DNA from 3 places in the Paenibacillus sp. YSY-4.3 genome. Region 2 is predicted to be linked to each of the others. Evidence: predicted binding sites of a transcription regulator. Region 2 holds the regulator's gene; each other region holds the start of a gene.

Region 1 (10,654 bases), 200 kb from region 2:
CCCGGTATTCCGTTGGCGTAACGCCGGTATAGCGCTGGAACACCTTGGAGAAATAGCGCCGGTCGCTATAGCCGACCAGGACGCCAATTTCGGTTACGCTGCGGGAAGTCAGGCGCAGCATCGTCTTGGCAAGCTCCATGCGCTGTTTCCGCAAATGCTCAACGAATGTCTCCCCGTAATGGTTCTTAAACAAATGGCTAAAGTAGCTTGAGCTTATATTCAGGTGATTCGCAATATCGTCGACCCCAATATCCGTACTCAAATTGCGTTGAATATATTCCCCGGCCGAAATCATCAGCAGTTCGCTGGACTTCTTATTGATCTCAAGCTCTCTGATATGGCTCTCCAGCTCCGAGATCACGTTCAGCAAATCCTTCACATTCTGGCTGTGCTGCAAATGCCGCCATATTTCCCCCTCTTCCCGGGAGTTCATGAAATCCAGCTCGCGCATTTCCCGCAGCAGATGAATGATACTGTATTGCAAAAACTTCTCGATTCCCAGTGCCGAATGCTCGGAAATATGCGGCAAACTCGCTTTCAGCTGCTCAAGCCCCTGCTCGACCTTCGATTTATCGTACATTTTTAGACCCGAGGTGATTTCCTCAACGAGCTGCCATTCCGACACCGCCGCATCACGCGCCAGCGCATCTTCCGTCAATGGGAGCAACTGCTCATGGCTTGCCTGCAGCATCAAGCCGCGCTGCAGTTTCGTATACGTCTGGGACAGTACCCCTATCTCAAGCGGCCCTTGTTCCCAAGCCAGGCTGACCGTCAGCTTGATATGATCTTTGACCGCGCGCTGGATTTCCCGGGCCCATTCCTGCATCTGCGATGAGCTAGCGGCGTAGTGCGTACGCTCGAACTGCAGCAGTACACACCATTCCCCTTGCCGCATTTGGACCGCAATATAATGAGGCTCCTGGCCCGGGATCGCTTCCTGCAGCACATTGCGAACCGCGAAGTTCCACAGTTTGCGCTCCTGCTCCGTCCAAGACACAGTACGCTGCGCATAATCGTCCAAGTCTACTAGAAACAGAGCGTAAAGAAGCTCGCTGCCCTGCTCCTCCTCCGCACCCCAATACCGCGGCACGTCAGCCGCAAATCCCATCAGCACGTCGAACATCATTTTCTCGTGCGCCAGCCCAATCATTCTTTGCAGCTGCCGCTCCGCACTGCGCCTCTCCGACCTGCGGGAACGGACCTCGTTCGCAAGCTTGCCGATCGCCGATTCCAGCTCCGTATAATTGATCGGCTTCAGAATATAGTCTTTCACCCCGTGCTGCAGCGCAAGCCGGGCATATTCGAATTCCTGATACCCGGTCAGCATGATGACCTCGGTCTTATAGCCGAGCCTGCGGATCTCCCGGAGGAATTCCAGGCCGTCCATCAGCGGCATTCGAATATCGCACAGAATGATGTCCGGCTCGAATTCCACGACCAGCTCCAGCCCCTTGACACCATTGCGGGCCGTCCCGACAAGCTCAATTTGCAGTTCGTTCCAAGGAAGCGCATTCTTCAAGTGATTGAGTATAAGAGGCTCGTCATCAATGAGCAGCGCCTTGATATCCACAGAGCATTCCCCATTTCGTCATTACCGTTCTACTGTTAATCTATCCTTTTACGCCTCCGGCCGTCAAACCTTCAATGATCTTCTCTTGCAGTATCGCATAGATCACCATGACCGGAACGACGCTGTAGACGATTCCCGCGGACATTTGCGCATAGTTGATGCTGAATGCGTCACGAAAGCCTACCATCCCCACAGGGAGCGTCTTGAGCGAGTCCTCGGACAGAAAGTAATTGGCAAGCAAAAATTCATTCCAGTTGCCAAGGAAATTAACGATAAAGACGGTCACGAGCGCCGGAACAGTAAGCGGCATCACCACTCTGGCAAAGATGCCGGGAGATCTCAGCCCGTCCACGACGGCCGCCTCCTCGATCTCGCTAGGCAGCGATTTCATGAACGCCGTTAAAATCACGACCGAAAAAGGGATAGAATTCGCTGCGTAAGGAATGAGCAATGCCCAGTGTGTATCCAGCAGGTTCGTCGAGCGCATCAGGTTGTATACCGGCAGCAGCAAGGCGTTGCCCGGGATGAGTATGCCAAGAATGATAATCTGAAGCAGCATCGGGCTAAGCTTCGTGAACCTCATCCGGGTAAGCGCGAAGGAGGCCATGGAAGCCATGATAATCGTCGCTACGGCAGCGATGACGGCAATGTACAAGCTGTTCAGGAAGTAAGTGCTGATTTTCGCATTGACCCAGGCTTCCACGTAATTCGACCACTGAAATTCCTTCGGAAATCCGAACGGATTTTTGGCGATCGCCAGATTGTCAGTCTTGACCGACGAGAACAACACGAACAAGAACGGATACAATATGACCAGCAAATAAATCATCAATAGGATATGAGCCAGGCTGCCCTTGAGTTTTTTTGTCATCAATATTCGATCCTTTCCGTTCTTCTCACTACAAGGACTTGATAAAGCGCAGTAATAATAAGTGTAAAAATAAAAATCAAGACCGCGATGCTGTTCCCGTATCCATATTTAAAGCTGGTGATGGAGTGCTTCAGCATATAAGTGGCCATCACCTCAGTGGAGCCAGCTGGTCCGCCCTTGGTCATGACAATAATGATATCCGCCGCCTTCATGGCGCCGGCGATCGACAACATAATGACGACCGACACGATTGGCATGATAAGCGGCATCGTGATCCGCATGGCCCGCTGGAAGCCTGTCGCTCCGTCAATCATCGCCGCTTCATCCAGCTCCTTCGGAATGGAAATAATCGCGGCAAGCACCATGACGATATAGAACCCTGTCCATTGCCAAGCATTCGTGATCAGGATAGAGATCATGGCCCAACTCCGATCAGACAGCCAATAAACTTTTTCGATGCCGAACAGTCCGAGCACATTGTTGAACAGCCCGATATCCGGTTCATAAATGAATCCCCACAAAATGCCGATCACCGCCGTCGACATGACGGAAGGCATAAACACGGCCGTTTTATACAACCCCTTCAGCTTCTTGACGTTCGCGATTAAGAGCGAGAAGAGGATAATCAGCGGAACTTGGATGAAAACAGAAAACAGAATAAAGAAACCGTTATTTCGAACCGATACCCAAAACGCGCTTTGGCTCATGGCCTTCGTATAGTTTACGAACCCGGTGAAGTTGTACGTCTTGGCAATCCCGTTCCAGTCGGTAAAGCTGTAAAATGCGGCATTGATGACGGGATAAATGAAAAATAATAGGATACCGATAAAGGTAGGAATCAGAAACAACGCATACATCAGCGGATTTCTCATCGCCTTATTCATAAAAACCCTCCAGCTTCTTACTTAGTTGCAATGCGGCTATGCTGTGAAAAGGAGCACCACCTGGATTAGCCTGGGGTGCTCCACATGTCAATTTACGCCGTTATTCTCCGGCTGCATTCGCTTCGTCTTGTACTTTTTGCAAGGCGTCAAGCATGGCCTGCGGATCCTGCACGCCTTCGATGACGCGATGGATACCGCTGCTAAGCTCGGTATTAACCTCTGCCTGCACCAAGGCGTCGAACGCTGGCCATTTGTACTCTAGTTCATTCATGCGCAGAATGATTTCCTTAACCAGGTCATTAGCCGCATTGGCCGATAGATCTTCCTCGCTCAAAATCATGGAAGGCAGTAATCCGTCCTCTTTCAGACTTTGCAATTGAATTTCATCGCTGAAAAAGACCTTAATGAACGCTTTGACTGCTTCCAGCTTCTGTGGATCCTCCGCCACCTTCGCGGAGAAGCCATAGCCGTTGTTCGAGTCAACCATCGAGCTGAAGCCGTCTCCTTCATTCAGCGGAGGCATGACGAAGAAGCCAAACTTGCTCTTGCCGTCAGCGCCTACCTCATCGTTGAACACCGAGGAAGCCCAGGAACCGTCGTACATCATGACAGCTTCATCCGTTAGCAGCTGGTTGCGCTGGCTGTTGTAGTCGATGCCGAGCTCACCCTTCTTGAAATAACCCTTCTTCACCCATTCCTGATGCTTGCTCACGGCCTCAACCATTTTCGGATCGTTCCATTTCGATTCCCCGGTCTTGAATCCTGCCGTGAAATCAGCTCCCGCATAGTACGACCACAGATTATTCGTTGTCATGAGTGGTACCCATGCATCCTTAGAGCCTTGGGCGAAAGGAACCTTGCCGTCAGCCTTCACTTTATCGGCAAGCGCTTCCAATTCTGCTAGCGTTTTCGGGACTTCCAGCCCTTTCGCAGCAAAGTACTCTTTATTATAGAAATATCCTTCGATCGATCCGCCCTTTGGCAGGCCGTATATTTTACCATCGTATGTCCAAGGATCCAAGTTGATGAAGCGTTCCTTCAAATTCAACTCTTCCAGAATAGGACCGATGTCGAGAACCAAGCCTTCTTTGGCGTATACGCCGATATCCGGGCTGCCGAAGGCATCAAAAATATCCGGAGGATTGCCAGCGGCCATTTCACTTCTAAGCTTGTCTTTCCGGTTAACCTCGCTGTCCACGCCGTCCAGCTTGAGCGTCAAACCAGGAACCTGCTCTTCGGTCTTCTTCTTAACGGCCTCCAAGCGAGCCAAGCGTTTTTTGTTCGGCTCCCCGATTTCGATGTGGCGCATTTTCAGCTCAAATGGCTCCGTTTTGCTGTTTTGCGGCGCATTCCCGCCATTGGCGCCCGTATTTACCGGCTCCACGGCGTTGTTGCTTTTTCCACAGCCCGCCACCAGAGCACCGGCCACGAAAATCAGACTTAACATCATAATCAGACTTTTTCTCACTGTTTGACCTCCCTAATAAATGAGTAGCATTTCTTTGCACCCTCATTATAAAATAAGGCTTCCGGCCTGTAAGGATGACAAATCCACTATTAGAGGGGATATTTCTATGGACTTCATCACAAGCGCCCGCCGCCCTGCTCAAAGCAAAAAAAAGACGCCCCCAGCCGCGATCAGCCGGTGGAGCGCCTTATTCTTATAACGACTTCATCATTTCGAAACGCCGCTGTTCTTGCGCACGGGGGAGATGAACCAGTAAGCCATGCCCACAAATACAATACCGCCTACCATATTTCCTAATGTCACAGGAATCATGTTATGCAGCCAGCCGGCAATCGAAATGGTTTCCGGATGGTTCGGCAGCAGGACCGAGAGGCTAAGCAATGTCATATTCGCGACGCTATGCTCGTAACCGCTGGCAATGAAGGCAAAGAGGCACCACCAAATCAGCACCAGCTTGGAAATGTCATCCTTGGCCCGGTTCGCCATCCACAGCGCCAGACAGACCAGCCAGTTGCACAATATTCCGCGAAAAAACAGCTCTGATATCGGAGCAGCCATCTTCTTCGCGGAGGCGGCGAAGATCAAATGCTCTGGTCCGGCAGCCTTGAACAAACCTGAACCGACGATGAGCAGGCATAACGCCACCGCTCCCGCCAAGTTGCCAAGGAACACGATCGCCCAGTTCTTCAACGTGTCGCCCGGGGTCGTCCGCTTAGCCAGCGTGCTGATCGTAAAAAACATGTTGTTGCCCGTAAATAGCTCCGAGCCGGCAAATACGACCAAGGTGAGGGCAATCCCGAAGGACGCTCCCATAACGAGCGATTGAATAGGGGATTCCGCTTTGGCCAGCGGAGCTCCGAGACTAAAGATGAGAATGATTCCGAGCCCCACGTAGGCACCGGCGAGCAAGGCGGATACGATGTACCTCGGTAGGCTCTCCCGCATCGCGTCTCTTTTCTTGACTGCCGCTTCAATGATCGCCTCTATATTTTGCGTATACATAACAGTTCTCTCCCCTTTGCTCCCATCTTTCTTATAAAACGCGTGTAGGGTCCTATGCGCTGATCCAGACGCTGCCGTCCTCTATTGTCACCGTATGCACCTTTACCTGTCCAGTGTCCGGGGCTTGAACCAGCCCCGTAGTCAGGTCGATCTTCCAATCGTACAGCGGGTCGTATAAATAATGCCCCGACACGATGCCCTCGGCCAGCGGCCCGCCTTTCGGATGCGGGTTCTTATTCTCCACGGCGTATAAGCGGTCGCCGGAGTCGCGGAATACGGCGATTTGCTCGCCGTTTAATTCCACCACCCGCCCGATCTGCTTCATAAACAGTTCCAGCGTGCCTACATGGTGCATGGTCTCCTGCTTTGCTCCCATATCCATTCTCCTCTCCGATCGTTATCCCTTCATTTCTACGCTGTGGAACATTTTGCTGCGGCTGTCATGATCGTTCAGTATTTTGCTCCATGGCTCTTCCGCCTGCTTCAAGGCAAACTCGACGCGCTCCATCAACGCCTGGCGATTGCCCAAATCGTCGACGACTACAGCCTTGATTTGCGCTAGGCCGATTCGCTCGACCCATTCCGAGGTTCTCTCCAAATAATTGCCCGTCTCCCGATAATATTGAATGACGGCACCGCATACCTCGATCAGCTCCTCATCCGTCTTCACCTTGCAGAGCGAATCTGCCAGGCGGGCCTTGATGCCGCCGTTGCCGCCAATGAAGATTTCCCAGCCTCCGTCGTTGCCGACGATGCCGATATCCTTCGTGCAAGCTTCCGCGCAGTTGCGCGGGCAGCCGTTGACGGCCAATTTGAATTTGGCCGGGTAGTCGATCCGCTCGAACTTGCGTTCCAGCAGCGCTCCCATGCTCATCGAATCCTGGGTGCCGAAGCGGCAGAACTGCGAGCCTACGCAAGTCTTAACGGTACGCAGCGATTTCGCGTAAGCATATCCCGACGGCATGCCGAGTTCTTCCCACACTTTCGGCAGGTCCTCTTTTTTCACGCCAATCAAATCCAAACGCTGCCCGCCGGTCACTTTAACCACCTTAACATCGTATTTCAAAGAGACATCGGCGATTTTCTTCAGATCCTCCGGCGTCGTTACGCCTCCATACATCCGCGGCACAACCGTATACGTTCCGTCCTTCTGAATGTTGGCGTTCATCCGCTCATTCACGAAGCGCGACTCCTTCTCGTCTTCATGGGTGTCCGGGTAGATCATACCCAGGTAGTAATTCAGCGCTGGACGGCACTTCGAGCAGCCTTCCGGCTGATTCCAGCCAAGGACATTCATGACCTCTTTGGTCGTCTGCAGCCCCTTCACTTTGATTTCGGCGACGATTTCGTCGCGGCTCAGCGTGGTGCAGCCGCAGATGCCTTGTTTCGCTGCGGTTTTAAACCCGTCTCCCAGCACATATTGCAGAATTTGTTCGACGACCGGCTTGCAGCCTCCGCACGAACGGGTCGCACCGGTGCAGGCCTTGATCTCATCCACGGTCGTTAAGCCTTGGTTCGTAACCGCATCGACAATATTCCCTTTCGTTACCCCGTTGCAGCCGCATACGATTTCATCGTCGGCCATCGTTTCGACCGAGGCCGATTTTTTTGCTCCCCCACCGCCGCAGCAGCCCGAGCCCATCAACGTATTGTACAGCTCGTCGGTCATAGCGGTTTTTTGCTTGATCAGCTTTTGCAGCTCCGCGGAATCGGTGATATCCCCGTATAGTACGGCGCCAACCATGACGCCCTCTTTGAGCAATATCTTCTTGTACGTGCGCTTCCAGTCATCCTTGCTCGCGATAACCGTATGCTCGGGTCCGTCGATAAACTCGCCGGTCGAGAAAACGTCCACGCCGGAGATTTTCAATTTCGTGGATACGATCGAACCTTCATAGGCGGCGGTTTCTACGGCGCAAATATGCTTGGCCAGCACCATTCCCTGCTCGAAGAGCGGAGCCACGAGGCCGTAACATACACCGCGATGCTCATTGCACTCGCCTACCGAATATACATCCTCCAATGATGTCTGCATGTAATCGTTGACGACGATCCCGCGGTTCACTTCAATACCGCTGTTCTTGGCCACCTCGACGTTCGGCTTGATGCCTACGGCCATCACGACGAAATCCGCGTCCAGCACAGTATCGTCGGTAAAGCGAAGGCCGCTCACTCTCTCGCCGCCAAGCAATTCAACCGTCTGCGCCTGCATTTTGAACTTGATGCCCTGACGTTCCAGCTCTGTGCGCAGCATAAGCGCCGCCTGATGATCGAGCTGCCGCTCCATCAGGTCCTCCATCAAGTGGACGACCGTCACGTCCATGCCCAATTGCACAAGCCCTTTGGCCGCCTCAAGTCCAAGCAGTCCCCCGCCGATGACGGCCGCATTCTTATACGTCTTGGCCGCCTCCAGCATTTGATTGCAGTCCGCAATATCGCGGAAGCCGATGACGCCCTGCTTGTCGCTGCCGGGAATAGGCAAAATAAACGAGTTTGATCCTGTTGCGATAATAACCTTGTCATAAGGAACCCGCATTCCCTCTTCCGTCACTACTTCCTTGTGGGATTCGTCGATTTGTACGACTTTGGTTCCCGTGTGCAGCGTAATACCGTTATCGGCATACCATTGCCAGTCATTAAGCACGATATCGTCGATCGTCTTGCTTCCCTCAAGTACATAGGAGAGCATGATGCGATTGTAGTTCGGATGCGGCTCGCTGCCAAATACCGTAATTTCGAATTGTGTTGTCAGCTTTAGAATTTGTTCGACTGTACTGATTCCGGCCATCCCGTTACCGATAACGACCAGTTTGGGTTTATGAGTATTCATATCGAGGAATGCCTCCTTCTTAACTAGAGCCTTCGGTTTCCCATTCATGATGTAATTATATAATTAAAATTTAAATGACATTGTGATTACATTCACATTAATTGTGAATATTATCACAAAAACTGTCACATTTTTCTTGCGTCCCCGCTTGCATCTTGCATTTCGCGAAGATTGCCTCTGCTGAAACTTTTGGCGGTATCTTCGCGAAATGGGACACCTCAATGAAGAACAAGATATCCAGATTAAATTCTGATCAGCTCCAACTGCACATGATCATGCGGGTTAAGGCGCATTTCCAAACCGTTCTCTTTAAGCTCTTTACTATTTACCTTTAAAATCCACACCTCATGCATGCCTGGCTGTTGTCCATTAACTGCGATAATCTGCTTGTTGTTCAAATTGAATGTGACGATTCCGCTCATTCTCAGCAAGTCCCTTACCGTAATGTTATCTTCATACCGTTTCACGTAATGCAGCCGTTCCCCGCCGCCGGCGACGCCGTGATTCACCGTTAAAATAAGCGCTCCCTGTTCTGTCAGATCCGCTTCGCTGCTCACCGTCTTGACATAGATGAGAATAACGTCGCCCTTCTTCAGCTTTGTGTTCCAGTCCTCCGGCTTCAGATCCTTCTTGTTTAATTGGACGCCCCATTCCAATGTCGTATCCAGCGCTACGTCCCCGACGGACAAAATCCCCTTGCCTTCATTCATAAGCTGGATCGACTGGCTGCTCTCCAGCGCTTGCCGTACGGTAAGTCCCTCCATATAGTCGAAATGGATACTGCTCGTTACATCCGGGATCAAAGTACTTCCATCTATTTTTAAAGTAATGTCATCATGCTCTTGTTTTTGTTCCACCGGAGCCGGAGGCTCCTCTATAGTCTGCACCGTACAGCCCGTGCCAAGCAGAGTGAGGATTATGGTCATAATCGTAATAATACCCGTTTTGTAGTTCATGTCTGCACCTGCTTTCCGTAAATGCCTAATTGAGTATTCTCTTTCTAGCATAACGGACTCGACTGCAGTTCTCAAACATGAATGTCGGATCAATCCGCTTTACAACGCATATGATAGAACCATAACTAACAGCTTCCTAAACAAAAAAAGGCCCCCCTTATCAGGGCAGCCCGTTCTTAAACAATAGCATGATAACTTTGTTATTCGTTTTTTAGCACATCGTGGTCAACATAGCGTTCGCCATTGAGCTCACTGATTAATTCGATGGCCACTTTAGCTCCGTCGCCTGCGGTAATGATCGTATGGACGCTGACCCCGGCAGCCGTGCCCGCTGCCCATACCCGCGGTTTGCTCGTTCTTCCTGCACCATCCGTCTGGATCACCGTCTTGATCCGCGGCTCTGTGCCATCCTTCAGTTCGAGCCCGATGGAGCTGGCCAAATCGGTCAGGACGCCCGTAGCCAGAATAATATGGGATGCTTCAAAGCTGCGGCCTGACTCCGTCTTTACGGTCACTTTCGAACCGCCATTGGTATCAATGACCGTTACCTTCTCTTCGATGAATTTGGCCCCGAACTTCTCCGCCTGTTCACGTCCAATTTTCAGTAACTCCGGACCGGATATTCCTCCAGCTCCATAATGATTCTCGATCCATGCCCGTTTCGTCATGCTCGTATTGCTGTCAAGCACGAGGGTCTCCTTCCCTGCCTTTGCCAGGAACAAAGCTGCGCTGGCTCCCGCTGGCCCTGCTCCGATCACAATGACCTCAGCCACAAGTACACCCACTTTCGTTATTATTCGTGCCGATCCGTCACAGGTAACGGCACGAAGCTTATTCGATCCACTGCTCGGCCCAGCATTGAACCTCGCCCATGACCGGACCCAATGCCAGCCCTTTTTCCGTCAGCTCGTACTCGATTCTCACCGGCGTCTCCGGATATACATGGCGTACGAGAATACCTTCATTCTCCAGATCCTTCATGCGTTCGGACAGCATTTTATCGCTCATCGACGGGATCAAGTTGGAAATGTCCTTGAACCGCTTCGGCCCGCTCATCAACGAATGGATAATCA
Region 2 (10,654 bases):
ATTCTTGACAATTTCCCTGATTTGCTGCTCGCTCGTTCCGCCAGACAGAAGCTCTTCATGAGGTTCTCCACTTTCCGGCAGCCAGACCATCAGGTCCTCTCCGTTCTCGTTCTTCCCCTGGACTACCCAGCATATCTCGTCCCACACCGATTTCCACGTCTTGTCGACCGATACGATGCCCGTTTGCTGCTTAGCCGTCTGAATCGCTGCTGACTCCTCATTCCAAGTATGCTGCATGACATAGACATAAAAACGATGAAGGCCAAAGAGTACGAGCAGCAGGATGAGGATAGAAAGCAGTATCCATTTGGTTCTCTTCTTCAACCTTCTCTTCCTTTCCTAAACAAGCTTGAGGCTATCTGGATAACAGACCTTCGAAAGCCGCCTGAGCTTCATGGCGAATCCGCTCTTCATCCAGGGTGAGACACGCACCATGCTTCACAATCTGTTTCCCGTCGACCCATACATGCTCCACATCTTTCGGTCCGGCGGAATACACGACATGGGAGACGTAATCGGTTCTCGGTACAAAATGCGCCTGCTCCGTGTTAAGGGCAATGAAGTCCGCTTTCATTCCTGCGGCGAGTTTGCCCGTATTATTAAGGAACACCGATTTTGCCCCGTATTCAGTTCCCATCCGCAACGCCTCCAGCGCAGGAACGGCCGTCGGATCGCCCGTTACTCCTTTGTGAATCAAAGCAGCGAGGCGAATCTCCTCGAACATGTCCAAGTTGTTGTTGCTCGCTGCGCCGTCGGTTCCGAGCGAAACAGTAACCCCTGCCTTCAGCAGCTCAGGAACCCGAGCTACGCCGCTAGCCAGCTTCAGGTTGCTGCCCGGATTGTGCGAAATAGCTACTTTATGAGCAGCTAGCACTTCAATCTCTTCATCCGTTAAATGAACGCCATGCGCGAGAAGGGTCGGGCGTGAAAACATGCCCAGCTTGAGTAAATGCTCCACGGGCCTTGCCCCGTAATCAGCGACATTTTGCTCCACCTCAGCCCGTGTCTCCGACATATGCGTATGCATCGGCAAATCGAGATCATGTGCAGCCTGCACGAATTGTTCAATGTAATCCGGCGGGCAGGTATAAGGCGCGTGCGGCGAAATCATCGTCGTAATCCGGCCGTCCGCCTTACCGTGCCAATTCCGGGCGAAGGCAACCGCTTCATCCAGCTTCTGCTTCTGTACGTCAGGCGGGCACAGCCCAATCGCCCCGCGCATCAGCACCCCGCGGATACCGGATTCTTCCGTCACCTGCGCGACCCGATCCATATGATCATACATATCGAGGAAGGTCGTCGTTCCTCCCTTGATCATCTCCAGCACGGATAGCGCGGTTCCCCAGTACACGTCATTGCCCGTGAACTTCGCCTCCATCGGCCACATTTTCTCCTGGAGCCACTTTTGCAGTACCATATCGTCGCCATAACCGCGCAGCAGCGACATGGCCGCATGACCGTGCGTATTGATCAAACCGGGCATAAACAACAGACCGCTTCCATCCACAACTTCAGCATTCTCGCAGCCTTCCGGCCGGTTGGGTCCGATATAGGTAATGAGATCGTCCTCAACGAGCATATAGCCGTTAACGACAGGTTCTTTTTCTTCCAGAACGGCAAACGTACCGCCTGTAATTAGCAGTTTACGACTCATTTGAAGTAAGTTCCTTTCCGTCATTCAAATAATAGGCAAGACTGAGCAGGTCCGTCGTGAAATCGGCCGCATGAATTCTTACCTCCGCCGGTACCTTCAATATAGTAGGCGCAAAGTTAAGAATCGCCCCGATGCCAGCGGCAACGAGTTGATCCGCTACGCGCTGGGCCTCGAAATCAGGAACCGTAATGATTCCGATCCTTATGTTCATTACTTGTACCGTCTTCACCAGCTCGTCGATCGGCTGAACGGTAATATTATTGATTTTCGTGCCGATTTTGGACGGCGCAGCATCAAATACCGCTACGATTTTCATGTTGTCCTTCAAGTAGGCGTTATAGTTAGACAGCGCTTGACCCAGATTACCGGCCCCGACAAGAGCCACACTAATCTGCTGATCCAGATTCAAGATCTGCCGGATTTTCTCAATGAGATAGGACACGTCATAACCGATGCCCTTGCGCCCGAAATCCCCAAAATAAGCGAGGTCCTTACGAATTTGCGCAGGATTAAGATCAAGCTTTTGGCCCAATTCCTGAGAGGATACCGTTGGCACTTCACGAAGACTCAGCTCATTGAGGAAACGCAAATACACTGGCAATCTGCGTACAACCGCATCGGAAATTTTTTCTGATTTCATAGCTTTTCTCCCCTTATAATGGTGCGATATGAATTACGGTTATTGCTTCTTTACCTCTTGGACTTCGTGAACGTCCAGCCATTCGGAAATTCTTGGTACCATTTGCTCGATCGGCATATGTTCCATTTTCGGTCCAGGCAGCGAATATAAGAAATATTTTCCGTAGTATGATTCCAAGATGCGCGTATCGTACACTACTACTATCCCGCGATCCTGAGAAGAACGCACCAGACGTCCAAACCCCTGCTTGAAGCGAATAACGGCCTGCGGCACAGACAGCTTCATGAACGGGTTCTTCTTCTCCCTCTGAAGACGCTCGCTCTTCGCCTCAACCAGCGGATGGTTCGGTGGCTGGAACGGCAAGCGGACGATGGCCAGGCTGGTCAGCGCCTCCCCCGGAATGTCCACGCCTTCCCAGAAGCTGCTCGTGCCGAGCAGCACGGACGCTTCCTGTCCCTGAAATCTCCGGGTCAGCTTCGTGCGGCTGCCGCTGTCCATTCCTTGGCCAATGACGGTAATTCCCTCGGAGGATAATTGCTCCTTCAGCGGGTCATATACCTGACGAAGCATCCGGTATGACGTAAATAACACCAGCATCCGGCCGCGCGTCGCTACGGCAGTATCGGCAAGCGACCGCACCAGCATGCTCACGAAGTGCTCATCTCCAACACTGCCCTTGACGCTTGGGAAATCACGCGGGATGACGAGCAGTGCCTGGTCCCTGTAATTGAACGGAGAAGGGAGCATGGACGTCAGCAGCCGGTCGCTGTCAGCGGCCTCCTGCAATCCGAGCTGTTCGATCATGTACTGGAAAGACTTATCCACGGATAACGTAGCCGATGTCATGACCACGCTCTTCTTCTTATCGAAGAAATAGTTTTTGAGCTGCTGGCTCACATCGATTGGAACTGCGTAAATCTGCAAGGACCGGCTGCGGTAATTTCCGTTTCCTTCGATCCAGTAAACGGTATCTTCGTCATCAAGTTTCATGAACAAACGAATCGCTTCCCGCTCTGTCGCCAAATCCTTGAACAGGCCGTTGATATCCGTCAGCAAACTGTCCGCCCCATAGTCATCCTGCTCGTCACGGATGTCGTTTAGCATCCGTTCACCTTTGCGGACGATGTCGCCCAGCAGCACATAAATATGATTCTCAAGCGCGCTGAGCGTATCCCAATCCTTAGGCTTCTTGTGGGGCAGCAAGCGCAAAACGAATTGCCCCGGGTCGCCAGGAGCCGCATCGCTTCGTTCCGGCATTAAAGTGAACAGCATTTCGCTCAGCTTATCCCAGCTTTCCTTCACGTCAAGCAGCGAAGGATAAATGCCGTCGATCACGCTGCACCAATCCGCGGTTTTTTCGCCGGGCGTATTTTGCAGCAGCATTCTCAAATTAGGCAATTGTCCTGTTTTGCTGTCCTTGAACAGGCGGGTTAATGTGTGCACGACCGTGAAATATTTCATATTAAGTCCCAGATGCTTTCCTGCCACATCCTCCAAATGATGTGCCTCATCAATGACCAGGCGTTCGTATGCCGGCAGCAACTGATGCCCCGCTTGGATATCCGTAAACAGCTTGGAATGGTTCGTGATGACGACATCAGCTACGCCGGCCTCGTGCTTGGCCCGGTGGTAATAGCATTTGCGAAACCATGGGCAGGAACGCCCTAGGCAGGAATCGGATTCGCTGGCCACCGTCTCCCAGAAATCGCCACCGCGGTTGCCCAAATTCAGTTCTTCATCGTCGCCCGTTTCGGTTTGGGTGAGCCACACGATCATCTGTGCCGCGGTCAAGACATCTTCTTTGGGAGCTACAAAATCTCTTCTACTTATTTTATGTTCAAATTTGCGCAGACACAAATAGTGTTGTCTTCCCTTGAATACTGCCGCGCGAAAAGGAAATGGCACAACCTCCGTTAGCAAGGGGACATCCCGCTCGCGAAGCTGCTCCTGCAAATTAATAGTGTGCGTACTGACCATGACGTTCTCATCGTGCTTCACGCTGTGATAAATGGCTGGCAGCAAATACCCGAGCGATTTACCCGTACCAGTTCCCGCCTCGACAAGCAGGTGCTTGTCTTCATCGAAAGCGCGCATCACTTCCGCTAACATCATGTTCTGCGCTTCACGCTCCTCATACCCAGGCAGCTTGGCGCGCAGTCGCTCCCCCACCTGCTCCAAAAACTCTGCAAAGCTGACGTTCTCAAGCGGATTGTCTAGCATATTGGCCCGAGCGGGCATAATATCCATCCAATCCTCCACTTGCAAAGCGTATTGGCGGTAATACGCAAACCCATCCGTATCCTGTTCGCCCTGAAGCTGCCTTTCCTGCAGTGTCGCATCAAAGAACCAGCCCAAATCGCTGTCTTCTCCTGCAAACAAATCAGCGAGCCGCTGCAGTGTCAGAAGCGGCAGACCATTCAATTCCTCCAGGCATTTCAGGAATATATAAGCCGTCGCAAGCGCGTCGCTGTCGGCTTGATGAGGGCGGTCATGTTCCACGCCGAACTCTGCGGATACCAGCCCGAGCTGGTATGAGCCGAGAGAGGGATATAATATTTTCAAGAAATCCATCGTATCCAGAATACGACCGGTAAATGGCAGGTAACCTGTTTTGTCCAGCGCGCTCTGCAGATAGTTAAAATCAAAAGCTACATTGTGGCCGACAAGCACGACATCGTTTAGAAGCGGAACCATTTCCATCATGACTTCATCCAAGTCCGGCGCATCTTTGACATCATCCTCGGTAATCCCCGTCAATCCTGTAATGAATGGAGGAATCGGTATCGTCGGCTTAATGAACGAATGATATACCTGGGAAACGGTCAAATTATCATCTATAATGGCAAGTCCAACTTGAATGATCTCATCGGAGGACTGATTGCCCGTTGTCTCAAAGTCAAGTACAGCATATTTCATTTCTGTTCTATGGTCCCTTTCGTTCCAGTCTCTATTTCTCTTAACAGCATAACAGAAGATGGACGTTTTGAAAATTAATACAGATGAATACAAAAGAAGCGATGCGCCGCAAAACTACGGATTCCCGCATCGCTTCTGCCATCCGGCCCCGCTTACAGCAACTTGGTAAGCTGGGTCCCATACTGAAGTTTCCCTGTACTGTGCAGACAGGCCTCCCAATTGGCTAAAGGTTCAGGCAAGCTGGGGTCGCTATGGTGAGCAAGTGTGAAAAACTCCCTCGCTTTGCTGCGGTTCCCACTTTTCGCCTCAATGCAGCCAAGCGCATTGTAAATAATGGAACGCAACCGCTTATTTGGCGCACTCCTTAAGACTTCCTCAAAATAAAATGCAGCCTCTTCGCTTTCATCCAGATGGAGATGGCACATCGCCAAATAAGTGCGGCCGATCAAACTGTCCGGATATTCCTTAAGAACGGCCTGGAACTGATCCAGGGACTGGGGAAACATCAGCAGTTTATAATATCCCTGGCCTTTGACAAAAGCATCAGCACTCATTTCCGGATAATCCAGCTCATATCTCTCTTCGAGACTAATACCGGACTGGCGCAGTGTTCCCATCTTCTCCTCGAAATTAAGCCATTCTTCAATCATGCTATCGCTCATTTGCCGCAGAAGATGCCACTTTCGGGCAAGTTCATGCTTATGAGCCCCTTGGGCGATCGGGTAATGCCGGGCAATTTCATCCAACATTTCATTCATTTCCGCAAACACATGTTGAAACATCATCCGCAACCCACCCTTTAACGAAAATGAAATCAGTGCGAGGCCTTATGTTCATTTTTTGTTCCCGGGGGGCTTTTCATTCCCGAAGGCATTAATTGCATAACGCAGGCCGCGAAAACACAGCCTTAACGAATCGTTGCGTGTACTTCCTCTTTCGCGGTCTCTACGGGACGATTGTTCGCATCAACGAACACGACGGTCGGCTTATGGCTTCGCAGCTCTTCCGCAGACATTAGCGCATAGGAAATGATGATCACGTTGTCTCCGGGTTGTACCAGCCGGGCTGCTGCCCCGTTCAGGCAGATCACTCCGCTGCCGCGCGGTCCCGGTATGACATAGGTTTCCAGACGCGCGCCGTTATTATTGTTTACGATCTGCACCTTCTCATTCTCAAGAAGATCCGCCGTCTCCATCAAATCCTCATCGATCGTGATGCTTCCGATATAATTCAAATTCGCCTCGGTTACTGTAGCCCGGTGAATTTTTGATTTCATCATCGTTCTAAACATGGCTATTTATCTCCCTCCATCGTTAAAATAACGTTGTCGATCAGCCGGGTGGCCCCAATTTTGACCGCAGCAGCAATCAGCAGCTTCCCCTCTGCGTCCTTAACCCGCATCGAGCTTGGAACGGACTCCAGGGAAGGAAAACGGCGGATTTCCGCATAATCGATCACTGCGGATGGCTCAGTTTCAATACTCCGAACCAGTTCCGAGACGATATCCTCTGCCGTGGCCGCCTCCTTCTCCCTGGCGATCTGCTCCGCCAGCCGCAAAGAGCGGGAGATGATCAGCGCCGCTTGGCGCTGATCCGGCGACAAATATACGTTGCGAGAGCTAAGGGCCAGTCCGTCCTCTTCGCGTACGATCGGACAAGGAACGATTTCAACATCCATATTGAGATCTGTAACCATTTGCGTAATGACCGCAACCTGCTGCGCGTCTTTCTGTCCGAAATAAGCCCGGTTTGGCGCCACGATATTCAGAAGCTTGCTGACTACGGTCGTCACACCGTCGAAATGGCCGGGACGCGCTGCGCCGCAAAGGTGATCCGTCAGCTCGGCCACTTGAACCTTCGTCTTCGTCGGCTGTGGATACATCTCCTCCACGGGCGGGAAGAATACGATATCCACTCCCTCGCGCTTAGCAAGCGCCATATCTTTGTCGCTGTCGCGCGGATAACGGTCAAAGTCCTCGTTCGGTCCAAACTGGATCGGATTTACAAATATGCTCAGGACGACCAGATCATTGTTCATCCGGGCGCTCCGCAGCAGGCTTGCATGTCCATCATGCAAATACCCCATCGTGGGAACGAAGCCGACTTGAAGCTCCCTTCCTTCTTTAGCGGCGGCATAGCGCTCGGCCCGCAAATGCTCCCTGACATCTCTGATCTCCGTTAATACAATCATGACTCGCCTTCCACCTTCCCTTTTCCGTACAAACCATCCACTACTTTCTCATCGGCAGCAAAGATATGCTGCTCTCCAGGGAAAGCACGCGTCTTCACGTCGTTCACATATTCTGAAATGCCTTGTCGGATCTGCTCTCCGATATCGGCATAGGTCTTCACGAATTTCTTCTCCCGGTAATCCGGGTCATATTTCAACACATCATGGAAAACGAGCACCTGCCCGTCGCATCCCCGTCCCGCTCCGATGCCGATCGTTGGAATAGAAAGTTCCTTGGAGATCGCTTCGGCGACCTGCTCGGTTACCAGTTCCAGCACGATCGCAAACGCCCCGGCCTGCTCTAGAGCTTTGGCGTCAGCCATTAGGCGCTTTGCATCCGCTTCGTCCTTCCCCTGAATGCGGTATCCCCCGAGCTGATTAACGGATTGCGGCGTCAAGCCGATATGGCCCAGCACAGGCACGCCTGCCTGAACAACCGCTTGAACTGTGTGGGCGATTTCCTCGCCGCCCTCCAGCTTTACTGCATGGGCATGGCCTTCCTGCATAACCCTTCTGACCTGGCGCATGGTCTCATCGATGCTGCCATGATAGGTCATAAACGGCAAATCCGTTACGATGAAAGTATGCTGCGCACCGCGAGCAACGGCTCGGCTGTGGTAGACCATATCCTCGATGGTTACTGGAATTGTCGTATTGTAGCCAAGCACGACATTGCCGAGCGAATCACCGACTAGAATGAGGTCTACACCCGCTTCCTCTGCCAGCCGGGCGGAGGGATAATCGTATGCTGTAATCATGGTAAGCGGGATTTGCTCCTGCTTCATTTTTTTCATTTTCACGATATTCAGGGCATGTTTGGCAGTCATTCTCTTCATCTCCTTTGGTTTTTAAGCCTTGTGGATGGTTCGCCATCCACCAGTCCGGCGCCAACGACAAATAAACCTTCTATCGCCATCGTCGCAGCGCTAAAAAGGTCCGAATCCAAAGAAGAGTCACTTTCTCGTTCGTCCCTTCTGTCTCGGTCCTTCTCGGCTCAGAGCAGAATCCGACGCAACCGAATAATTCCACGGTCATGACGGTTATTCACTTCCTTCATATAACAATGTCCACACGAGTGCAGCTCGAATCATCGATACCGCCTCATGTGGACAGTATAACAAAGTTTCTTAAGGATTACACCCGTCAAATTGCACTTCCCCGGAGAAAATTGTGGTGAGGCTGTTATCCTCTTGCATGACAAGAAGGCCTCCCCTCTCGTCCAAACCCTTCGCTCTTCCGCTGACTTCTCCCTGTGCTGTCCTGACGGTGATAGCCTGACCTGTCGTAACCGACAACGCTTCCCACAAATGGCCGATCGGGGCGAAGCCTTCTTCTATATAAAGTCCGTAAAGCTTCTCCATTTCTGCCATCACCGCACCGATCAGCACGGCCCTATCCACCTTCCGACCGCTTTCAATTTGCAGTGAGGTCGCAATGGACGCAAGCTCGGGAGGTAAATCGTCTGCCGTTAAATTGGCATCGATGCCAATTCCCGCTATGCAGTAGCGGATCATTTCGTCCTCGCCTGCGGACTCCAGCAATATACCGCAAACTTTACGTCCGCAGACAAGCAAATCGTTCGGCCATTTAATGCCGACGTCAATTCCCGTTACCGCTCGAATGGCTCGGCATACTGCCACTGCACTAAGCAATGTAAGCTGAGGTGCTGCGGATAAAGGGAGTTGCGGACGAAGCAGCAGACTCATCCAAATCCCCTTGCCGGCAGGAGAATGCCACTTGCGGCCCTGCCGCCCCCTGCCGATCGTCTGTTCCTCGGCGATAACAAGCGTCCCTTCCTCCGCCCCCTGCTCCGCCAGCAGGCGAACATCCTCCTGTGTGGATGTGGTTACGTCCTTAAGCTTTAACCTTCGTCCGAAGGAGACGGTATTCACCGCCTGCAGCAATCCGCTGTATTCGAGTCTCTCCGGTTTGCTGACCAAGCGGTATCCTTTGCGGGAGACGGCTTCAAATTCATAGCCTTCATCACGAAGCTTGTTGATTTGTTTCCATACCGCTGTACGGCTGATTGATAATTTGCGGCTGATTTCCTCTCCGGAAATATATTCGCCCGGCCTAGCCAGCAGCATATCGAGCAAGCGGCTATCACTCATTTTGCTTCACCACAGCTTTCACATAATCGAGCAAGGATTCCTTCTCGTTTGGCACATCGCCGACAGCAACGATCTGCAGCAGCCGCTTCATTAGCTCTCCTAGCCAAGGACCGCCTCTCTCGCCTAAAGCTGCCAGCACGTCACCGCCGCGAATCGCCAGCTCTTTCAGCTCATGAACGGGTACGTCGCGGTGCCAGCGCATCTCCTCTTCCTCCAGACGAAGCAGTGCCTGTTCGCCCTCGCTTCCTCGGCAAGATAACCATCGGCGCTCGCGCTCTAGCCACATTTGGCTAATCGTGTGCCCATAGTGCAGCTGAAGCTCAACCCAACTCCGGCGAAGACGCTCCGTCCTTAGGCTCGCTTTTATTTCGCTCCAGGCCTCGTCAAATCGCATGATGTCCGACGTAGTCTCCGCGACCTGATTAGAGAATGTCCATGCCTTCATTTTCGCTTCCGCCTCGTACCCGGATATTCCTAATCCTTGAAGGAGCATTGACCATCTGAGCTCCTGAGGATCAACCGGCATACGTTCCAGCGCTTGCAGCTGCTCCTCCTGTCGGCGGCTCCGCTCCTCACTCTCTTGAAACGGCAGTTTGGCATATTGCAGCAGCCGGCTGCGGTGAAACAGCTCCAGTCCCCGGAGAGGATGAGGACCCAGCATCAGACGCTCCAGCTCGGCCCGTATGCGCTCCATCGCCACGAAGGTTAGTTTATCCCTTCCTTTAATAAGCGCCCGCCAGAGGCTCTTTACAGGGCGGAAACCGAACACCGACGCAAAGCGAATCGCGCGCATCATGCGGAGCGCATCTTCGTCGAACCGCTCCTCGGCCTGCCCTACACAGCGGATGACCCCCTCCCGAATATCCGAGCACCCTTGAAAAGGATCTGTCAGTTCTCCATCCAAACTGCGGGCAATCGCATTCATCGTAAAGTCCCGGCGCTGCAAATCCTGGGTAATCCCGTCCACAAATTCGACTGCCGCAGGATGCCGGTGGTCTTCATAGTGGGATTCTTTGCGGAAGGTCGTGACCTCGAACGGATAATCCCCCATCAACACCGTAACTGTGCCATGCTGCAAGCCGGTCGGAATCGTGCGTTCGAACA
Region 3 (10,654 bases), on a different contig from region 2:
CGATTCGGGATTTGCGCATGAAATTCGAGGGCAGGTATGTACTTAACGGAATTGATCTGGAGGTTTACCCGGGACAAATTATCGGATATATCGGACCCAACGGGGCAGGCAAGAGCACAACGGTGAAAATCATGCTTGGCCTGGTAGAAGGCTATGATGGTGAAGTACTCGTCCTGGGTCAAAGCCCTAAGGACGGGGATGTGGAATATAAACGCAGAATCGGTTATGTGCCTGAAATTGCCGAGATGTACGACACACTGACGGCCCGGGAATATTTAACGTTCATCGGGGAACTGTACGGGATGACGGCGGACGATGCGGAGAGGAAAGGGCGGAGACTGCTGGAGCAGCTTGGTCTCGGCCATGTGCTGGATACGCGGATCGCGACGTACTCCAAAGGGATGAAACAGAAGGTACTGCTCACTTCGAGCTTGCTGCACAACCCGGATATTCTGTTTCTGGACGAGCCGCTAAGCGGCCTGGATGCGAACAGCGTAATGGTGGTCAAGGAATTGCTGGCGCTCTTGGCTGCCAATGGCAAGACGATTTTCTACTCCTCGCATATTATGGAGGTCGTTGAGAAGATCAGCAGCCGAATCATCCTGCTCGATGGCGGGCGAATTGTGGCCGATGGCACCTTTGAAGATCTCAAGGAACGAAGCCAGGAAGGCTCGCTGGAGCAAATATTCAACCAACTGACCGGATTTAATGACCATCGGGCCATCGCCGAACAGTTTGTAAACATCGTCCAAGAGGTGTAGCGGATGAAAAATTACAAATCATTGCTCGTTTTGGATCGCTTTCGGGGCCTGTTTGAGAAGTCTGGCGTGGATTACGACGTCATGCGGCATATTTTGCAGGTCAAGCTGATGATGGACGCCCGTAGAGTCCCCTCCTTTATGAACAAAAGGAAAGGGAAGAAATCCGCTGATGGTCAGACGGCGAAGGACAGCAATAATTTCCTTGGCTCCTTGTGGATTTATGGCATATTCGGTGCGTTCAGCACGCCGTTCATTCTGCTCGGCAACAATTATATTTTTCAAATGAGCCTGCTTTTCGGTATTTTTATGTTTATGACGTTTACTGCGCTGATTTCTGATTTCTCCTCCGTGCTGCTCGACATTCGGGACCGGAATATTCTTGGCACGAAGCCGATCAGCAGCAAGACGCTTTCGATGGCCAAGACCGTTCATGTGTTCATCTACATGGTATTTCTGACCGGGGCTCTCGGAATCATTCCGCTCGTTGTCGGCCTGGTGAAGCATGGTGTGTTGTTCTTTATCGTATTTCTGCTGGCTTTAATCCTTATGGATCTGCTCGTCGTCGTACTCACCGCGATGCTATATGTTGTGGTGCTGCGCTTCTTCGACGGAGAGAAGTTGAAAGACATGATCAATTATGTACAAATTGGCCTTACGATTGCGATCACGATCGGCTATCAGCTGCTTATCCGATTATTTGACATCGTAAATCTTGATGTAGTGTTCCAGCCGAAATGGTGGCAGATTGTGATCGTGCCGGTCTGGTTTGGCGCTCCGTTCGAGGTGCTTCTGCAAGGAAATCGTGATCCGCTGTTTATTTTCTTTACGCTGCTTGGTATTCTCGTACCGGTTCTGGCTATTGCCATTTATGTCAAACTGATGCCTTCGCTGGAGAGAAATCTCCAGAAGCTGGCCGATCCAGGGGAGACAAGCAATAAAGGCGGAGGGGGCTGGAAAAAATTTGTCGCAGGCATTCTTCCCGTAGGCCCACAGGAAAAAGCCTTTTTCCGTTTTGCCTGGACGATGATCGGCAATGAGCGTGAATTCAAGCTGAAGGTATATCCTTCTCTAGGCTTCTCGCTTATCTTTCCGTTTATATTCATATTTGCGCAGCTAAGGGACGTTGGACTTCAGGGGCTGCCTGGAACGAAGCTGTATCTGTTCATTTATTCCTGCGCGCTGCTTGTCCCGACGGTGATTATGATGCTGCGTTATTCCGGTAAGCATAAGGCGGCCTGGATTTATCACACTGTTCCGATCGCCGAGCGGTCAGCTATTCACCGGGGAACGGTCCTAGCGGCCTTGATTCGGCTCGTTCTGCCGATTTATGTACTAGAGAGCGTCATTTTCGCGTTATTGTTCGGCCCGGCTATCATTCCGGATCTGATCGCGTTTGGCTTTGCCATCATGCTCTTCTCAGTCGTTTCCTTTGCCTACCTATCCAAGGCATTGCCTTTCTCCGAGCCCTTCGAGGCTGCTCAACAAAGCGAAGGCCTACGTATGTTCATGCTAATGCTGCTGCTCGCCGTGATCGCTTTTATTCATGTGGCAGCTGCTTCTGTAAGTTATGGTGTCTATATTTATTTGGTTATTTTGCTCATACTAAATGCAGTTACATGGAGCCGAGTATTCAAGTCATCGGCAGCTAAATAGGAGGCTTGGACTTAAATCATGACATCTGAAGCGAAAGCAGCAATGCAGGACGGGCCGCGAATCCGCCGTGAGAAGGAGACCGCTGCCCATATGATTTTGATTTATTGTCAGGGTGTGCACCCGAAGGCGGAGAAGCGACATACGGTAATGGATATGGGAAAGAAACTCTTATGCGATGAATGCATTACTTTGTATAAATACAGCCAGAAGCGGCTAACTTATTGCCGCTTTGGCGAAGCGAAGACGACCTGCGCGAACTGCCCGGTCCATTGCTACGCCCCGCAGGAACGGGAGGAGATTAAGCGGGTCATGCGCTATGCTGGGGCTCGGATGCTGTTCAAGCACCCCTGGCTAGCTTTCCGCCATGTCATAGATGGCAGGACCCGCCGCAGCAGCTAGATGTCTGTCGACATGTAGCGCAACAATCGTTTGGTTCGAGCTGCACTACATCCCGGCATGACTCGGATGTACTGATCGTCAAATAGAACAGCCACCCCGATATGCAGCAATGCTGCTGCGAGGGGTGGCTGTTTTATTATATAGATATGAGTTATCAGTGCTTAATTTCAGGAAGAGGCATGAACAGAATCGAAAATGGCAAGTTGCTTCCTGAGGACGGCGTCGTCCAAATTTCTACGATTTCCTCGGAATCTCCGGTACGATGCAGTACGCTGGTCTGACTGGAAACATTGTCTTTGCCCGTATGGGAGAAACTGACCAGGTTGCCGTTGATCAAAGCGGCTCCCATATACAATCCTCCGCGCGGATTGAACGTGATCAGCGTGCGGGGCGCTACGCGCAGCTTGATTTTATAGATAACACCGTAGTTGCCCGCATTGACGCTGGATACGCCCAGCACCGTGTCCGCCCCGATTTGGAAAGGATCGGCGGAATTATCCGTTAGGGACAGGCGGTAGTTCTTGCCGCCGATCGTTTCGTAATGCTCGAATATCCGCGTGGAATCCGTAAATGTGCCGCGCATGACCGATTGAATCGGATCGAGCACCGGCAGCGTGTCAACGACTGCGAGTGGGTCTTGGCCGTCTTTGACGAAGACGCTGGTGTACTCGATTGGCGAGTCGCTGTAAAGATCGCCCAGGAAAGAGATCGTCTCCTGAGGCTTCATCGCTAACTTGGTCATATCATCGAAGATGATTTTGCTCTCACCGGGAGCCAGCGTGATCGTTTGCTTCTTGCTGTCGTTCTTGTAATTTTCGAAATAACGGGCAACGGATTTCGTTCCGGTAATTTCCGCATAAATATCCGGGCCGGCCATGCCTGAGGTGATGATTTCCAGTTTGGCCGGAACCTCGTTGTTATTTTTGGCGATAATATAGACTTTGCCCTTCTCTTCGGTTTTGTTGACATGGTGTGTCATAACCCGAGTAAGGCCGCTAATCGTGTCCCGGTACAGCACACCTTCGGAGTATACAGGCTCAGGGCCATTATCCTTGAACAGGGTATACGGCTCCGTCGAATAAGTGTAAGAGAGCCGTTCGTAGCCGAGGGCTTCTCCACCGTTGATCGTAAAGTTGCTGCCGATCGGGGTGAAGAGCTTGGAGAATTCATCCTTCGTATACAGCGTCTCCGTCGTGATATTGATCGTATGCTCAATTTTCATGGAGGCCCCGTCATTGTCCGTGACAATCAATTGGATGGTGACCGGTCCCGGCGTAAAGAAAGCCGGATAGTTGTTCATCCATTGCCGGTCAACGATCTCGCCGTCTTCGTCATAGCTCAGGTCGGTAATCGTAATCGGCTCGCCCATCTTGTATTCGTCCTTGTTCGTCTTGAACTGGGCTACAGGGGGAACATTCGGATTGGCAACGACGATCGTCCGGATGTAAGGGTCGCTCCACTCTCCATTGGCATCCTGGACAGAATAGGAAACCGTGTAAGTGCCGGCCGACGTAAAGATGTCTTGCCGTCCTTCCCATCTCTCATCGACGATTTGCACGCCTTTAGGAGAGGAGGACTTTGTTTGATAGAGCACCGTCGTTTCACCGGCTATGATCTTGTCGTTCAGCACAGTGAAGGAAGCAACGGGTTTGGTGGACAGCTGCATAATGACCTTTTTGCCTTCTACTTTATAAGAAATGTTGAGGGCTTGGGTGATGGAGGTGAGCGGCACCATGAACACATCTTTGTCCTGGTAGCTTGCGCCCTTCATCGTCATCGCTTTGCCGTTCACGCGGTAGGTCTTGCTGTCGGTCTTGAAGCGGAGCTCATCGTCCCCGTATTTGATAATCGTCTCCTTCGTCTTCGAGTCATAGGCGATTTGATAGCCGACCCGGTCGACCAGGGAACGAATGCTGACATAGGATACGCCGTCCTTCACGGTCATAGGCTGGGACGAGGTGTACTCCTGGCCGTCCTGCTCCATGCGCGTGCTGTTCATATATAGAATAAGCTGGCCTCCTCCGCTTGGCGGAGCAGACGAATTATCGGCGGAGGTGTCGGACGGATTGCCCGGCACGGAAGCATCCGGCGCTGGGTTGCCTGTCGTTTCATCGGTTTTCTGTGGAGTTCCAGGAGCTTCTGGAGCTTGCGGCTCGGTTGATCCTCCGTTAATCATGCCAGGTTCTGCATTGTCGGATTCGGTATTGCCCGGCACAGTTGCGCCTGCTGGACTTTGCCCCGATGCGCCGTTCGAATCCGCAGATCCGGTGGCTACTGCATTCGTTAAAGTATGTACCTGATCAATTGGCAGGTTCTCCTCCTGGACGACTGAACCATAAATGGGCGCTTGCGCCAGGACGGCAGGTACAGCCAATGCGCCCTGTGAGACGAGGAGCGCAGCAGCTAGGGAAATACTCTTCAATTTCATCGTGATATAATGACTCCTTCTATTAAATATTTGAACGAATGATATAAATGAGTACGCAGCCACTTCCAGCTTTCGGTACCTCATGTTTAGACGCTTCATAGGGATGAAAAGTTACGGTCAAAGGCAAAAGATACTAATCGCTGTCGTTGCTAAAACGCCCATTCACAATATCTCCACAAATGCAAATGTATCGAAAAAACCTTGTCATGATGCGGTTTCCCAGCTCCGTTAACACAATGGACACAGTATCATGTGATTCTTGTCACAAAACGATTACTTTTTGTCCGTTTGTTTTCATAAATCCGTGATAGAATTCACAATAGTGAAACCAAAGATGAAAGAAGGGTGTATTTTATGGATCCGGTAATGCTTGCGCGTATCCAATTTGCGGCAACAACAATCTTTCACTTCTTCTTTGTGCCGTTGTCCATAGGTCTGGTGTTGCTCATCGCGATCATGGAAACGATGTATGTGGCCAAGGGGAAAGAAATTTACAAGCGCATGGCTAAGTTCTGGGGCAAATTATTCCTCATCAACTTCGCCGTGGGGGTCGTAACCGGGATTCTGCAGGAATTTCAGTTCGGCATGAACTGGTCGGACTACTCGCGCTTTGTAGGCGACGTCTTCGGTGCTCCGCTGGCCGTCGAAGCGCTATTCGCCTTTTTCATGGAATCGACGTTTATCGGGTTGTGGATTTTCGGATGGGATCGTCTATCCAAAAAAGTACATTTGCTCAGCATTTGGCTCGTATCCCTCGGCACGGTTGCATCAGCCTTTTGGATTTTGGCGGCAAACTCGTTTATGCAGCGTCCCGTCGGCTTTGAGATCAATAACGGGCGGGCGGAAATGAACGACTTCTTCGCGCTGATCAGCAACGGTCAGCTGTGGGTGGAATTCCCGCACACGGTGCTGGGTGCATTTGCAACTGGGGCATTCGTCGTTACGGGGATTAGTGCTTACAAGCTGTTGAAACGTCAAGATGTGGAGTTCTTTAAAAAGTCGTTTACCATCGCAGTCATACTTGGCCTAATTGCCTCGTTTGGTACAGCATTGTATGGTCACCAGCAGGCACAATATTTGGTGAAAACCCAGCCAATGAAAATGGCAGCCGCTGAAAGCCTGTGGGGCAAAAGTGGTGACCCGGCTCCGTGGACGGTCTATGCACATATCGATCCGAAGACGGGTGAAAACACATTTGAGATTAAAATTCCTTATCTGCTCAGTTTCTTATCCTATAGTGAGTTCTCTGGTGAAGTTAAGGGGATGAACGAGCTTCAGGCTGAATATGAGCAAACCTACGGACCAGGGGATTATATTCCTCCCGTACGAACCACCTTCTGGAGCTTCCGTATTATGGTTGCTGCGGGATCGCTAATGATTGTACTCGGCATGTATGGCGCGTATCTGGCATGGCGCAAAAAGCTGGATCGTCCGAATAAATGGTATTACCGTATCATGCTGTGGGCGATTTCCCTACCGTTTATTGCGAATTCAGCTGGCTGGATTATGACGGAAATCGGGCGTCAGCCGTGGACGGTGTTCGGCTATATGCGGACAGAGGACAGTATATCGCCGAGCGTCACCTCAGGACAGATTCTGTTCTCACTTATTTCGTTCACCGCTATTTATGCGGTATTGGCTGCAGTCATGGTTTATTTATTCGTCAAAGTGATTAAGAAAGGCCCTTATGCCGACAATGTGAACGATGATGAGCAATCGGCAGATCCATATGGTAAGGAGGGATACCATGCTATCTCTTAATGAGCTCTGGTTCATCCTCGTTGCAGTTTTGTTTATCGGTTTCTTCTTCCTTGAGGGTTTTGACTTCGGGGTAGGGATGAGTACTCGGTTTCTGGCCAAAAATGATATGGAGAGAAGGGTGATGATCAACTCGATCGGTCCCTTCTGGGATGCGAACGAAGTCTGGCTGCTGACGGCAGGCGGTGCAATGTTCGCGGCCTTCCCGAACTGGTATGCCACGCTGTTCAGCGGCTACTATACACCGCTTGTCGTATTGCTGCTGGCCTTGATCGGCCGCGGGGTCGCCTTTGAATTCCGGGGCAAGGTGGAGAACACGCGCTGGAAGAACACCTGGGATCTGGCGATTTTCCTGGGAAGCCTGCTGCCTCCGTTTCTGCTCGGCGTCGTCTTCTCCGGCCTGATCAAAGGGCTGCCGATCGACAGCGACATGGAGATGAAAGCCGGATTATTCGATATGGTTAATCTGTACACGCTGATGGGCGGAATTACCGTCGTCGTGCTGTGTCTCGTTCACGGTTTGATGTTCACGACCTTGCGGACGACAGGCAGCTTGCAGGAACGGGCCCGCAAGCTGGCGCATAAGCTGCTCATTCCACTGGCGGCAGTGCTCGTCATCTTTGGAGTGATGACGTACTTCCAAACGGATGTCTTCGAGGTTCGTGCCTTGCCGCTGGCGCTGATCGCGGTGATTGGCGTAGGCGCCTTCCTATTAGCCGGACGGTTTATGAGCAAGAAGAGAGACGGCTGGGCTTTTGGCATGACGGGCACGTTGATCGCTCTGTCCATCGCTTCCGTGTTTATCGGCTTGTTCCCGCGCGTCATGGTCAGCTCGATCAGCGAAGCTTACTCGCTGACGATTCACAACGCGGCGTCCGGTCCATATTCATTAAAGATCATGACGATCGTTGCGCTGACTTTGCTGCCATTCGTACTTGGCTACCAAATTTGGAGTTACTTCGTCTTTCATAAACGCATAAACGAGAAGGAGCATTTAGAGTACTAATGGGACGCGATTTAATGAAGTTCAAAGGGATCAAGCCGGTTCTTGCCGGAATCGGTGTCTTGACCCTCATTCAGAGCATCGCTATCATATTGCAGGCCAAATGGCTGGCGGAGGTTATCTCCGCCCTGTTTGCCGGCGCTAAGCTGCAGGAGCAATTCGGCGGGGCCGTCTTGTTCCTGCTTGCTTTTATCGTCCGGCAAATTTCCGCGCTGCTGCAGCAGCGGATGGCTTACCGCTTCGCGGAGCGGACGGGCAAGGAGCTGCGCAAGCAAGTGATGGAGAAGCTGTTCGAGCTGGGCCCCCGTTTTGCTAAAAGAGAGGGCACCGGCAACCTGGTTACGCTCGTCCTGGATGGGGTGACGAAGTTCCGCAACTATCTGGAGCTGTTCCTGCCCCGGATGCTGGCTACCGGGATGACGCCGGCGCTTATTCTGCTGTACGTATTTACGCTCGACATTACGGCGGCCGTCATTTTGATCATCACTTTGCCGATTCTCATCGCCTTTTTGATTCTCGTGGGATTGGCTGCGCGCAAGCAGATGGATCGCCAGTGGAAATCGTACCGTACCTTGTCGAATCATTTCGTGGATTCGCTGCGCGGGTTGGAGACTTTGAAATTCCTCGGGCACAGCAAGTGGCACAGCAAGTCAATCGAGAGAGTGAGCGATTCCTATCGCTCCGCGACGATGCGGACGCTGCGTGTAGCGTTCCTGTCCTCATTCGCCCTGGACTTCTTCACGATGCTGTCGGTCGCATCTGTGGCAGTCAGCCTTGGCCTGCGCCTGATCGACGGGAACATGACGCTTCTGACGGGACTGACGATCCTGATTCTGGCGCCGGAGTACTTCCTGCCTGTCCGAATGGTCGGAGCGGATTATCATGCGACCCTGGATGGCAAGGAAGCTGGCGAAGCGATGAATGCGATCATCGCTGAAGGGAATACGGAGAAGGCTGCCTTGGCGCAGCTCCCCGAAGGGGCGTCGCTGGAGTGGCGGGAGGACAGCATTATGAAGCTGTCCTCGCTGACGGTGCGGCATGAAGAGGAGGAGGGTCAGCCTTCACTGCCTTCGCTGGATCACGCCGGGATTGAGCTGAGCGGTATGGGCAAAATCGGGATCATCGGCGAGAGCGGGGCCGGCAAATCGACGCTGATCGATGTGCTTGGAGGCTTCCTGCGCCCAACGGAAGGCGAGATCGAGCTGGACGGCGTGAAGCTTGGGGATCTTGCCAGCTCGGAGTGGCGGAAGCAGATTACGTACATTCCGCAAAATCCTTATATATTCAGCGGCACGCTGGCGGAGAACATTGCCTTCTATTCTCCCGGGGCATCCCGTGCGGAGATTGAGCAGGCGGCTGCCGCTGCAGGGCTTGGCATATTGGCGGCTTCGCTGCCCGCCGGATATGATGAGCCTATCGGCGGGGGAGGGCGGCCCTTGAGCGGGGGTCAGGAGCAGCGCGTGGCGCTGGCCCGCGCTTTGCTCAGCGAGCGGCCGATCTTACTGCTGGATGAGCCGACAGCACATTTGGACATCGAGACGGAATATGAATTGAAGGCGACGATGCTGCCTTTGTTTGAGGGCAAGCTTGTGCTGCTGGCGACCCACCGCCTGCACTGGATGCGGGACATGGACCGCATTATCGTTATGGAGCAGGGCCGGATCGCTGAGATAGGCACCCATGACGAACTGGTCGCAAGAAAGGGCGCATATTATCGCTTGTTAACATCACACCGGGAGGGGATATTGTGAGCATGAGAGAGGACGCCATGGACTGGAATCGTGAAAAGAGCTCTGCCGGGCTAGAGCAATGGATTACTCCGTATTTCCGTGCCTACAGCGGGCGCTTCGCCTTGTATTTGATCCTCGGTACTCTGACGATTCTAGCGGCCAGCATGCTTATGTTTACTTCCGGTTTTCTGATTTCCAAATCGTCTCTGCAGCCGTACAACATTCTGCTCGTATACGTGCCGATCGTGGGCATTCGGGCGTTCGGGATCGGCCGGGCGGTCATTCATTACGTGGAGCGGCTGGTCGGACATGATGCGGTACTGCGGATTTTATCCAAAATGCGGGTCCGCTTGTACAACATATTAGAGCCTCAAGCGCTGTTTATCCGCTCCCGCTACCGCACAGGGGATATTCTCGGCGTGCTGGCTGACGACATCGAACAACTGCAGAACGTGTATATCCGTACGGTCTTCCCGAGTCTTATTGCTGTGATCATCTATGGGATCGCCGTCATCGCTTTGGGGCAGTTCGACTGGCTGTTCGCCTTGCTGGTGGCGGGGTATATTTTTATCCTCGTTGCCGTGCTGCCGTATATTTCGCTGATGTTGACCAGACGCACGAATGCGGAGGTGAAGCGGGAGCGGGGGGGATTATATCAGAAGCTGACGGATGCGGTCATGGGTATCGGCGACTGGGTGATCAGCGGCCGGCCTGCGGAGTTCCTCGAATCTTATGAGCATGACGAGGATGCCGTAGCGAGCAAGGAGCGCAAGCTGCGCGCCTGGGCGAGATGGAGAAGCCTGATCGGGCAGCTCGTTGTCGGGATTGCCGTCGTATCGATGATTTATTGGTCGGGCGGCCAAGCGGCGGCTGGGCAGATTGACCCCGTGCTGATTGCGGCATTTGTGCTCGTCGCGTTTCC

The links. The regulator Rex, encoded in region 2, represses fermentation and respiration genes when NADH is low (regulators of the CRP and FNR family bind a similar motif). The targets are predictions, from matches to a motif close to TTGTGAAATATTTCACAA.
Region 1: the regulator Rex is predicted to act here: its motif matches at 8,727-8,744, upstream of nirB (nitrite reductase large subunit NirB).
Region 3: the regulator Rex is predicted to act here: its motif matches at 5,492-5,509, upstream of ACYUJT_RS16330 (cytochrome ubiquinol oxidase subunit I).

Annotation. Positions count from the first base shown of each region.
Region 1 is NZ_BAABMC010000003.1:418,329-428,982, forward strand. It holds gene ACYUJT_RS12725 (response regulator) at 1-1,570, opposite strand, end outside; gene ACYUJT_RS12730 (carbohydrate ABC transporter permease) at 1,611-2,441, opposite strand; gene ACYUJT_RS12735 (carbohydrate ABC transporter permease) at 2,441-3,325, opposite strand; gene ACYUJT_RS12740 (ABC transporter substrate-binding protein) at 3,426-4,793, opposite strand; gene ACYUJT_RS12745 (formate/nitrite transporter family protein) at 5,001-5,795, opposite strand; gene nirD (nitrite reductase small subunit NirD) at 5,848-6,171, opposite strand; gene nirB (nitrite reductase large subunit NirB) at 6,193-8,625, opposite strand; gene ACYUJT_RS12760 (hypothetical protein) at 8,868-9,581, opposite strand; gene ACYUJT_RS12765 (FAD-dependent oxidoreductase) at 9,782-10,354, opposite strand; gene ACYUJT_RS12770 (winged helix-turn-helix transcriptional regulator) at 10,413-10,654, opposite strand, start outside.
Region 2 is NZ_BAABMC010000003.1:213,720-224,373, forward strand. It holds gene ACYUJT_RS11690 (cell wall elongation regulator TseB-like domain-containing protein) at 1-324, opposite strand, end outside; gene ACYUJT_RS11695 (amidohydrolase) at 356-1,654, opposite strand; gene ACYUJT_RS11700 (redox-sensing transcriptional repressor Rex) at 1,644-2,294, opposite strand; gene dinG (ATP-dependent DNA helicase DinG) at 2,334-5,210, opposite strand; gene ACYUJT_RS11710 (tetratricopeptide repeat protein) at 5,363-5,995, opposite strand; gene panD (aspartate 1-decarboxylase) at 6,118-6,501, opposite strand; gene panC (pantoate--beta-alanine ligase) at 6,504-7,400, opposite strand; gene panB (3-methyl-2-oxobutanoate hydroxymethyltransferase) at 7,397-8,266, opposite strand; gene ACYUJT_RS11730 (biotin--[acetyl-CoA-carboxylase] ligase) at 8,567-9,550, opposite strand; gene ACYUJT_RS11735 (CCA tRNA nucleotidyltransferase) at 9,543-10,654, opposite strand, start outside.
Region 3 is NZ_BAABMC010000004.1:425,805-436,458, forward strand. It holds gene ACYUJT_RS16310 (ABC transporter ATP-binding protein) at 1-761, shown strand, start outside; gene ACYUJT_RS16315 (hypothetical protein) at 765-2,414, shown strand; gene ACYUJT_RS16320 (nitrous oxide-stimulated promoter family protein) at 2,433-2,813, shown strand; gene ACYUJT_RS16325 (copper amine oxidase N-terminal domain-containing protein) at 2,968-5,241, opposite strand; gene ACYUJT_RS16330 (cytochrome ubiquinol oxidase subunit I) at 5,596-7,002, shown strand; gene cydB (cytochrome d ubiquinol oxidase subunit II) at 6,989-8,005, shown strand; gene cydD (thiol reductant ABC exporter subunit CydD) at 8,005-9,753, shown strand; gene cydC (thiol reductant ABC exporter subunit CydC) at 9,756-10,654, shown strand, end outside.